DNA from 2 places in the Janthinobacterium lyxosi genome. Region 1 is predicted to be linked to the other one. Evidence: predicted binding sites of a transcription regulator. Region 1 holds the regulator's gene; the other holds the start of a gene.

Region 1 (4,534 bases):
CTGCAGGCGGTCGCGTTCGCTCATCAGGCCGTTGAACGCTTCCGTCAGTTCGCCGATTTCGTCGCGCTGCTGCACCGGCACGGGGGTGAAGCGGTTGCCGCTGGTGTGCAGGGCCAGCAGGGTGTCGCGCAGGCGCACCAGCGGCGACAGCAGGCGCACGGTGACCCAGCCCAGCACGGCTGCAGCCAGCAGCGAAGCGAGGATGCTCCACAGTACCAGCCGGTAGAGTACGCCATCGAACGGTTCGAAGGCATCTTCGACGGGCAGCGAGGCGGCCAGCAGCCAGTTCACGGACTTCAGACGCTTGAAGCTGTTGACGGCCGTGATGCCGCGGCTGTTGGTGCTGACCATGCTGCCTTCGCCATCTTCCTTCAGCAACTGGGTGGTCGTCAGGTTGGCGTTCGGCTTGCGCGGCTGCAGCAAACGGCTGGTATCGGGGTGCAGCACGTAGCGCGGCACGGCGCCGCGCGTGAGGATGAAGTAATAGCCGCTCTTGCCGATCTTTTCCGAGCGCAGGCGGCCCAGCAGGTTATCCTTGTACAGGCGCAGCACGCCGATCACCACGCCCACCACCTGGCCATTGGCGGCCAGCACGGGCGCCACCATCTGCACGATGGGCATGCCGCTCGATTTGCCCAGCATCGGCTCGGTGATCATGGGCTGGCGCGTGCGCAAGACGGTCTGGAAATATTCGCGTTCGGCAACGTTGATGCCAGCGCGTCCCGTGACGAGGGGCATGTCGGCCACGACGGCGCCTTGCGCGTCGAGCACCAGCACATCGTCGAACAGCACCAGCATCGAGCGGCGCGCATAGTATTCGCGCAATTGGGCGGGCTGGGTGATCAATTCCGGCGGCTGCTGCCTGGCCGTCAGCGTGACGATCTGCAGCAGCATGCCCAGTTTGTCGTCGAGCTCGGCAGCGGTGCGGGTGATCAGGGACGATTGCTGGCTCAGCAGTACTCGGGTGAAGTCGGCGCGCATGTGCTGCACCTGGATCATGGTGACCAGCGCGATCATGGCGATCGAGGTCAGGCTGGTGGCCAGCGCGACTTTTGCTTTAATGCCGAGAGGCTTCATGATTTCCTTTTCAGTACCGGGCGGCACAGGCGGCAGATAATGCTGTCAGGAATTTTCCTATCAATACATCAACTTGGCAAGCGGCGCCGCGCAAATTGCCTTCCCCGCATGGGCTTTTGACGATGTTGCCATATAATTAAAGTCAGAACGTCGTTTATTCAGCGCAATTGCGGTGAAATTGGCACACGGCAACCGTGTATGCAGTAAACTCGTTATTGCATTTTCTTAAAGGTACCGACATGACTGAAGCGCTACTCACTCCCACCTTGCCCACAGTGAACGTGGAAGCGTTGCGTGCGCGATGCTCGACCTGCAGCATGCATCAATTGTGCCTGCCGATGGGCCTCGATGTGGGCGACATGGACAGGCTGGACCAGATCATCGGCCGCCGCCGCAAGATCGTGCGCGGCGCCTCGCTGTTCCGCATCGGCGACTCGTTCCAGAACCTGTACGCGATCCGCCTGGGGCACTTCAAGACGTACCAGATCAATCCGGGCGGCGAAGAGCAGGTGACGGGTTTCCAGATGGCCGGCGAACTGCTGGGCATGGACGCCATCAGCGCCGACCGTCACCACTGTAATGCGGTGGCGCTGGAAGACAGCGAAGTCTGTGAAATTCCGTTTTCCAGCCTGGAACAATTGCTCGGCAACATGCCGACCCTGTTGCGCCATTTCCACCGCATGATGAGCCAGGAAATCACGCGCGAGCAAAGCGTGATGCTGTTGCTGGGCAATATGCAGGCGACCCAGCGTTTTGCCGCCTTTATCGTCAACCTGGCCTCGCGCTATGAAGCGCGCGGCTATTCGGCCAGCAAATTTCAGCTGCGCATGTCGCGCGAGGAAATCGGCAACTACCTGGGGCTGACCATCGAGAGCGTCAGCCGTTTATTGTCGAAATTCAAGAAGGAAGGCTGGCTGCGCGTCTCCAACCGCGAGATCGAGATCTTGCAGCCGGCCAAGTTGAAAGCCATTACGGCCGGTACCGACGTCTGTAAATAAGCTTTACAGTTCTGCGTCCGCATGCAGCGCGATGCTGCGTTGCAGCGGCCAGGTCCAGATGCCGGACAGGCGCCACTCGCGTTTGTCGTTTTCCACCAGCACTTGCCAGCGGCTGCGCTCGAGCATCGGCAGCGCTACCGAGAAGTTGCCGGCCGCATCGGGCTGCACCAGCAGCTTGATATCCTTTTCCGGCAAGGTCGCATGCGCCAGATGCAGCTGCAGCGGACCCTGGTAAGCCTTGCCGAAGCTATGCACGGAACCACTGAGGCGCGCTTGCGCCACGTCATACGACAAGCTGGTATCCATCGCCAGGTTGCTGGCGATCGTGTCGCGCTTCAAATCCTGGTTGATCGCCTTGCCCTGCTTGTAATAGTCGCCCACCACCAGCGCATCGGGCTGCGTAAACGCGATATAGCCCATGAAGCTGCCGACGACGACGGACAGGCCGGGGCCGATCATCAGCAGCCATGGCCAGCGATGCTTGTACCACGGTGCAACGGGTGCTTGCAGCTTGAGACTGTCGGACATGATATTTCTCCTGTTTAATCGGCCACTCCCCATCCGGGGACTGGCCTTCCTGCATTAGCGCGGCACGATGAATACCGCGCTTTCACGCACATGCAGCGATGGGTCGTCCAGCGATTGCAATTCGATCGCAATCTTGTTCGAGCCCTTCTCTCCCACGCCGTGCGGCACGCGCAGGCGGATCGGCCAGCCCAGCGTTTCCGTCGGCTGCAACATCACTTCTTCGCGCGTCAGCAAGGTCAGGCCCGGCAAGCCGGAGACGCTGATTTTAAAATGCTGGCTTTGCTCCGAGGTGTTCATGATCTGCAGGCGGTAGACGTTTTCGATCATGCCGTCTTCCACTTCGCGTCCCATCGAACCGCGGTCGCGGATGACGTCCATTTTCAGGGGCGTGCGCAGGGCCAGCGAGGTACACACGGCGATGATGATCAGGCCCAGGATGGAAGTGTAGATCAGCACGCGCGGGCGCATGGCGCGCTGGCGGATCTGCTTCGAATTGAAGTTGTTTTCCATCGCATGGTCGGTACTGTAGCGTATCAGGCCGCGCGGCCGCTCGACCTTGTCCATCACGCTGTTGCAGGCATCGACGCAGGCGGCGCAGCCGATGCATTCATACTGCAGGCCGTTGCGGATATCGATACCGGTCGGACATACCTGCACGCACAAGGTACAGTCGATGCAATCGCCGAGCTTGTCGTTGTTGCCGGCCTTCTTGCTCATGGCGCCACGCGGTTCGCCGCGCTTGGCATCGTAAGTGATGATCAGGGTGTCCTGGTCAAACATGGCGCTCTGGAAGCGCGCGTAGGGGCACATGTATTTGCACACCTGCTCGCGCAGCCAGCCCGCGTTGCCGTAGGTTGCCAGGCTGTAGAACAAGACCCAGAACCATTCCCAGGGACCGAAATTCAAGGTGGTCACCGCCTGCGCCAGTTCCTTGATCGGCGTGAAATAGCCGACAAAGGTAAAGCCCGTCCACAGGGCGATGGCGCCCCATACCAGGTGCTTGGCCGTTTTCTTGAAGGCCTTGCGCACGGAGGGGCCCTGCTTGTCGAGGGCCATGCGCGCGCTGCGCGTGCCTTCGATGCGGCGTTCGACCCACAGGAAGATTTCCGTGTATACCGTTTGCGGGCAAGAGAACCCGCACCACACCCGTCCGGCAATGGCCGTGACGAGGAACAACAAATACGCACAGATGATCAGCAGGGCCGCCAGATAGATGAAATCCTGGGGCCACAGCACGACGCCGAAAATGTAGAACTTGCGCGTGGTCAAATCGAACAGCAGGGCTTGCCTGCCATTCCAGGTCAACCACGGCAAGCCGTAGAACGCCAGCTGGGTAAGCCATACGCATACCCATCGCCAGGTAGCGTAGCGTCCTTTGGCCTCGCGAGGGTAGATTTGCTCGCGGGCCGCATACATCTTGATGACTTGAGGTTCCATTACGTCATTTCACGGGCGTCTGGGGATTCGACAGGCTCCAGACATAGGCCGACAGCACGTGCACCTTGGACTCGCCGAGGAAATCGCTGAAGGCCGGCATGGTGTTGCTGCGTCCCTTGCGTACGGTTTCCATGATGGTATCGGCACTGCCACCATACAGCCAGATCTTGTCCGTCAGGTTCGGCGAACCCAGCATCGGGTTGCCCTTCGCATCGGCACCGTGACAGGCCATGCAGGCGCCGAACTTGGCCTTGCCCAGCACCGACTTGACAGGGTCCGAGGTGGAACCGGACAGGCTCAGCACATAATGGGCCACGTTCTCGACATCCTTTTCGGAGCCCAGGGCGGCGCCCATCGGTGGCATCTGCCCATTGCGGCCGTGCAGGATGGTGGTCTTGATGACGTCAGGTTCGCCGCCATACAGCCAGTCCTTGTCGGTCAGGTTGGGGAAGCCCTTGTTGCCGCGCGCATCCGAACCGTGGCATTGCGCGCAG
Region 2 (4,534 bases), on a different contig from region 1:
GATGGCCAGGCAGAACGCCAGCGACGTCAACACCAGCGACAAGGTGGTCATGGCTTCCGGCCAGATGCCCAGCATGGACACGAGCAGCAGCGCCAGCACGGTGCCGATGGCCAGCGTGCGGCTGGTAAATTGCCATGCCAGCAAGCCGATGATGGCGATCACGGTCAGCGACGGAGCGGCCAACAGCATGCCTTCCACGCCGGACAATACGCTGTCGATCGGCGCGCGCACGGCCTGAAAGAAGGGGCGGAAATGCGCCACGACCCAGCCCAGGCCCTGGTTGATCCAGCTTTCCAGCGGCAGCGAGCCGTCGAAAATCTGTGTCAGGTGAAAGCCGCTCGCATGTTCCGGCTGCACGGCAGGCGCGGCGGCGTCCAGCCAGGCGGTGCTGGCGTCGGTGGGCGGGGTCAGCGCCCAGGGATTGATCTGGGCGGCCTGTTCAACAACAGGTTCTACTGTGGCAACGGTGCTTGGGTTCATGCTTGTCCTTTCTGTAATTGTGGTTCGGCAATGGCTGGCGTATCGCGGTCGAGGAACTTCAGCAAGGTAGTCTTGCTGATGGCGCCGCGGAAGCTGCCATCATTGGCCACCACAGGGACGGCGTAAGGCAGTTGCGCCACCTGGCCGAACAGGCCGGCGACTGGCTCATCTGCATTGATGGTCTGCACGTCGGGCAGATAGGCATGCGCCAGGCCCAGCGGTCCCACATGGCCGTCGAGCGCATTACGCAGCGAATCGACCGAGACGACGCCGAGGAACTTGCGCTGCGGATTGACGACATACGCAAACGCGCGATCCTGCTCTTCCAGCATCGACAGCGCGGCGCGCGAGCCGCGGCTCGGCGATTCCGACACCACGATCTGGCTCTTGCGGGCAATATCGCTGGCCTTGAAGACGGCCGCTGCATCGACGCCGCGCACGAAGTTGCGCACATAATCGTTGGCAGGTTTGCGCAAAATCTCTTCCGGCGTGCCCACTTGCACCACGTGGCCGTCTTTCATGATGGCAACGCGGTCGCCGATGCGCATGGCTTCGTCGAGGTCATGCGAAATGAAAACGATGGTGCGGCGCTTGATTTGCTGCAAACGCAGCAGTTCCGATTGCATTTCCGTACGGATAATCGGATCGAGCGCGGAAAATGCTTCATCCATCAGCAAAATCGATGGATCGCAAGCCAGCGCACGGGCCAGGCCCACGCGCTGCTGCATGCCGCCCGACAATTCGTCGGGATAGCTGGCACCGTAGCCGTCCAGGCCCACTTGCTCCAAAGCTTGCTGGGCCAGCGCATGGCGCTCAGCCTTTGGCATGCCGGCCAGTTCCATGCCGAAGGCAGTGTTGTCGAGCACGGTAATTTGCGGCAGCAGCGCGAACGACTGGAACACCATGCTGATGTCCTTGCGGCGCAGGGCGCGCAGCTGGGCGTCCGGCAAGGTATTGATGTCGTTGCCATCGATCAGGATGCGGCCGGCGGTCGGCTCGATCAGGCGGTTCAGCATGCGCACCAGGGTCGACTTGCCCGAACCGGACAGGCCCATGATGACGAAGATCTCGCCCGCTTCAATGGTAAAGGTGGCGTCGAAGACGCCGATGGTGCAGTCAGTCTGGGCCAGGATGTCCTGCTTGTGAACGCCCTGGCGGACGAGTTCAAGTGCTTCTTCTGGCTTGTCGCCGAACACTTTGAACACATGGTCGATAATGATTTGTTTTGCCACGATGTGGTTCTCCCTCGATTTGACGAATGGAATGAAACCCAGCAAGCTGCTAGCTTGCGGCGGGAATCAACAAACCCTGTTGCGTCGGCTACGCCACGGCGCAAAAGCGCACGGGAGCGACAGGAAACAGGGGGTGACACGCGTGTGACCAGCGGATGGCCAAAGCCGATGCCGGGGTGCCGTGTGCGTGCTAAAAGAGGCTGTGGTTCAGGACTTTTAACAACGCTAGCGCCATGCAAATACATGGCACCAAATGTATTTAACCGAAAAAATCGATTACTTACGTTTAACTGGATGCGGGTGTAAAACCCAAAGAATTATTCACCACTCAGCGAGTGGGGAGTACTGCGAAGCAGAAGGTGAAACGCGGTGTAGCTGTTGTAAATATGACTCAAGTATAACGCAAAAAGCCAGCAAAGTCCAATGGCTTTCCAAATAGAAATGTGCTAGCAATGTTCGCTAGCGTACCGTCAAACGTGAAAAAGGCGAAAAGAGACGTGTTTTCATCGTCTTTTCGCCCATCGCTGCGACACGCTCCCTAGCACCAAAAATGGCACCCGGCAAGGTGCCAGCCCGGCATCAAAGCTGCTCGCCAAACACCTTGCGCATCTTCTCGGCAATCTTGCCTTCGATGGTGGAGGCAAAGGCGCTGAGCATGAAGCCCAACTTGATTTGCAGTTGCGCCTGCTCTTTTTCCAGGGTCAGCGAACCATCGACGCCGCTGCGCTCGAAGCGCAGCACATCGCCATCCCAGGCGCATGCCAGGTCATACTCCTGGGCCAGCTTGTCGGCCACTTGCTGCGCCGCTTCGCGCGCCTTTGCTGCTGTCAGCTTATGTTGCTGAACTATATTTATATCCGCCATCAAACGATCCTTTTATTAAAAACGGGGGCAATACGGCCAGCATCATACCAGCCGCCATGCGGCGGGCGCGACCATGCCCGCCACCGGCCCGGCAAAAAAACGGCCGCCGCCCCACATGTCGTTTGCGCTGCATCAAACCGCACACGCCGAAGCGGGACGACTATTCCAGTTCCAGTTGCGCGTGTCTTGGAGAGCTACCATGGACCAGAAAGTCATCGTGCCGGTCGAAGCCGTATTGACCAAATGCGTGTCCTTGCCCGTCGGCTATGTCCCCACCCCATCGGCGCCCTACCGCCAGCACCGCAAGAATGCGCAACTGACCCTGCAGCCGGGCCCACCCCGCCTCATCGAGGCAACGGCCCGCAACCTGGCCGCCGTGCCCATCGGTTCGCGCGTGCTGATCTGGAAACAAGACCCCTCCGTCAGCGACTTGGGCACGCGCAAGGCCTTCCTGCCCGGCCTGATCCTGCAAGGCCCGCGCGACGCGCGCATCACGTTTGGCGAACCGGGCATCGCGCAGGTCAGCCCGAATGCCTTCGGCGACTTCATCGTCTCGCCCAACACAGACCAGTTCGATGCCGTGCACACCTTTGCCATCGTGCGCATGACGCTCACCATGTACCAGCGCGCGCTGGCCAGCAACGACACGGCGCCGCCACTGCCCTGGCAATGGAATAGCGCCAGCAATACGGCGCCCCTGCGCGTGTTTCCGCACGGCTTGCCGAACGTCATGAATGCGTATTACAGCCGCAGCGACAAGGCCCTCAAGTTCGGTGACTTCATCCCCAGCGGCGCCGCCGAGCGCGTCTACACCTGCCGCTCGCTCGACATCGTCTCGCATGAAACGGGGCACGCCGTGCTCGATGGCCTCAAGCCGAATTGGCTGCTCAGCAACAATCCACCGCAAACGGGCGGCTTGCACGAATCGTTCGGCGACCTGACAGCGATCTTCCTCGCCCTGTCGCAGCTGGACCAGGTGGAAGCGGTGATCGCCCAAACGAAATCCGACCTGCACGACAAGACCTTCCTGGCCGACCTGGCCGAGCAGTTCGGCCTGGCGCTGGGCCGGCCAAACGGCTTGCGCAATGCCGACAACGACATCAAATTGTCGGAAGCAGGCACGGAAGTGCACGCCATCTCGCAAGTGTTTACGGGCGCCATCTACGACATCCTGGCCGACATCTTTTCCCACGAACGCCAGCCCCAACTGGAAGACGATGCGGCCGTGCTGCACCGCTGCGGCGACTACCTGCGCAGCCTGGTCCTGCGTGCCCTGGTGGCATCGCCCGAGCAAGCCGCCACGTATGCCGACGTGGCTGGCCACATGCTGACGATCACCGAGGCCGATGGCAATGGCGCCTACCTGGATTTCATCCGCAACAGCTTTACCGTGCGCGAAGTGCTCAAGGCCAATGCCATGACAGAAGATGGCCAGATGACCTTTTCCCCCGACGTCGTCGACGGGGACGGCGCCGTGCAAGACAGGCGCGCCTGCTGCGGTACCATGAACCATGCGGAATACAGCGAGTCGGACCAATTGCTCGAAGCGGAGCGCGAAGCGCTGGCCGCCTGGTGCCGCAGTTACGTCCCCCGCTAGACACCAGCGCACCAGCGCACCAGCACACCCGCTTCAAACCTGCCGGACTGGCGGCAGGCTATAGCGCGCCCATCACCATCGACAACAAGGAGCAACATGAAAATTTCAGCCCGCAGCAGCGGCGGCTTTGCCGGCCTGAGTGAACAGTATGACATCGATACGCAAGCCCATCCGGCTGGTCCCGGGCTGGAATCGGCATTGGCCAGTAGCGGCTTTTTCACGCACCAGCAAGCCACGGGCGAACAGGTGGGCGCCGATATCGCCCACTGGCAGATCACCGTCGATGCACCCACCGCGCGCCGCACCATCACGTTTGCCGAGGATGGCAGTGCAGAAAATGCACGTTGGCAACAGTTGCTGA

The links. The regulator FNR, encoded in region 1, switches genes on or off when oxygen is low (the NO sensors DNR and NnrR bind a similar motif). The targets are predictions, from matches to a motif close to TTGATNNNNATCAA.
Positions count from the first base shown of each region.
Region 2: ACQ4WP_RS20335 (gluzincin family metallopeptidase) is a predicted target of FNR. The motif match lies at 2,699-2,712, and genes of this name have one in related genera.

Region 1 is NZ_JBNYXM010000001.1:362,354-366,887, forward strand. Features, by position in the region: gene ACQ4WP_RS01720 (response regulator) at 1-1,077, opposite strand, end outside; gene fnr (fumarate/nitrate reduction transcriptional regulator Fnr) at 1,317-2,075, shown strand; gene ACQ4WP_RS01730 (FixH family protein) at 2,079-2,603, opposite strand; gene ccoG (cytochrome c oxidase accessory protein CcoG) at 2,658-4,040, opposite strand; gene ccoP (cytochrome-c oxidase, cbb3-type subunit III) at 4,045-4,534, opposite strand, start outside.
Region 2 is NZ_JBNYXM010000020.1:94,449-98,982, reverse strand. Features, by position in the region: gene proW (glycine betaine/L-proline ABC transporter permease ProW) at 1-480, opposite strand, end outside; gene proV (glycine betaine/L-proline ABC transporter ATP-binding protein ProV) at 477-1,712, opposite strand; gene ACQ4WP_RS20340 (polyhydroxyalkanoic acid system family protein) at 2,292-2,576, opposite strand; gene ACQ4WP_RS20335 (gluzincin family metallopeptidase) at 2,776-4,173, shown strand; gene ACQ4WP_RS20330 (protealysin inhibitor emfourin) at 4,270-4,534, shown strand, end outside.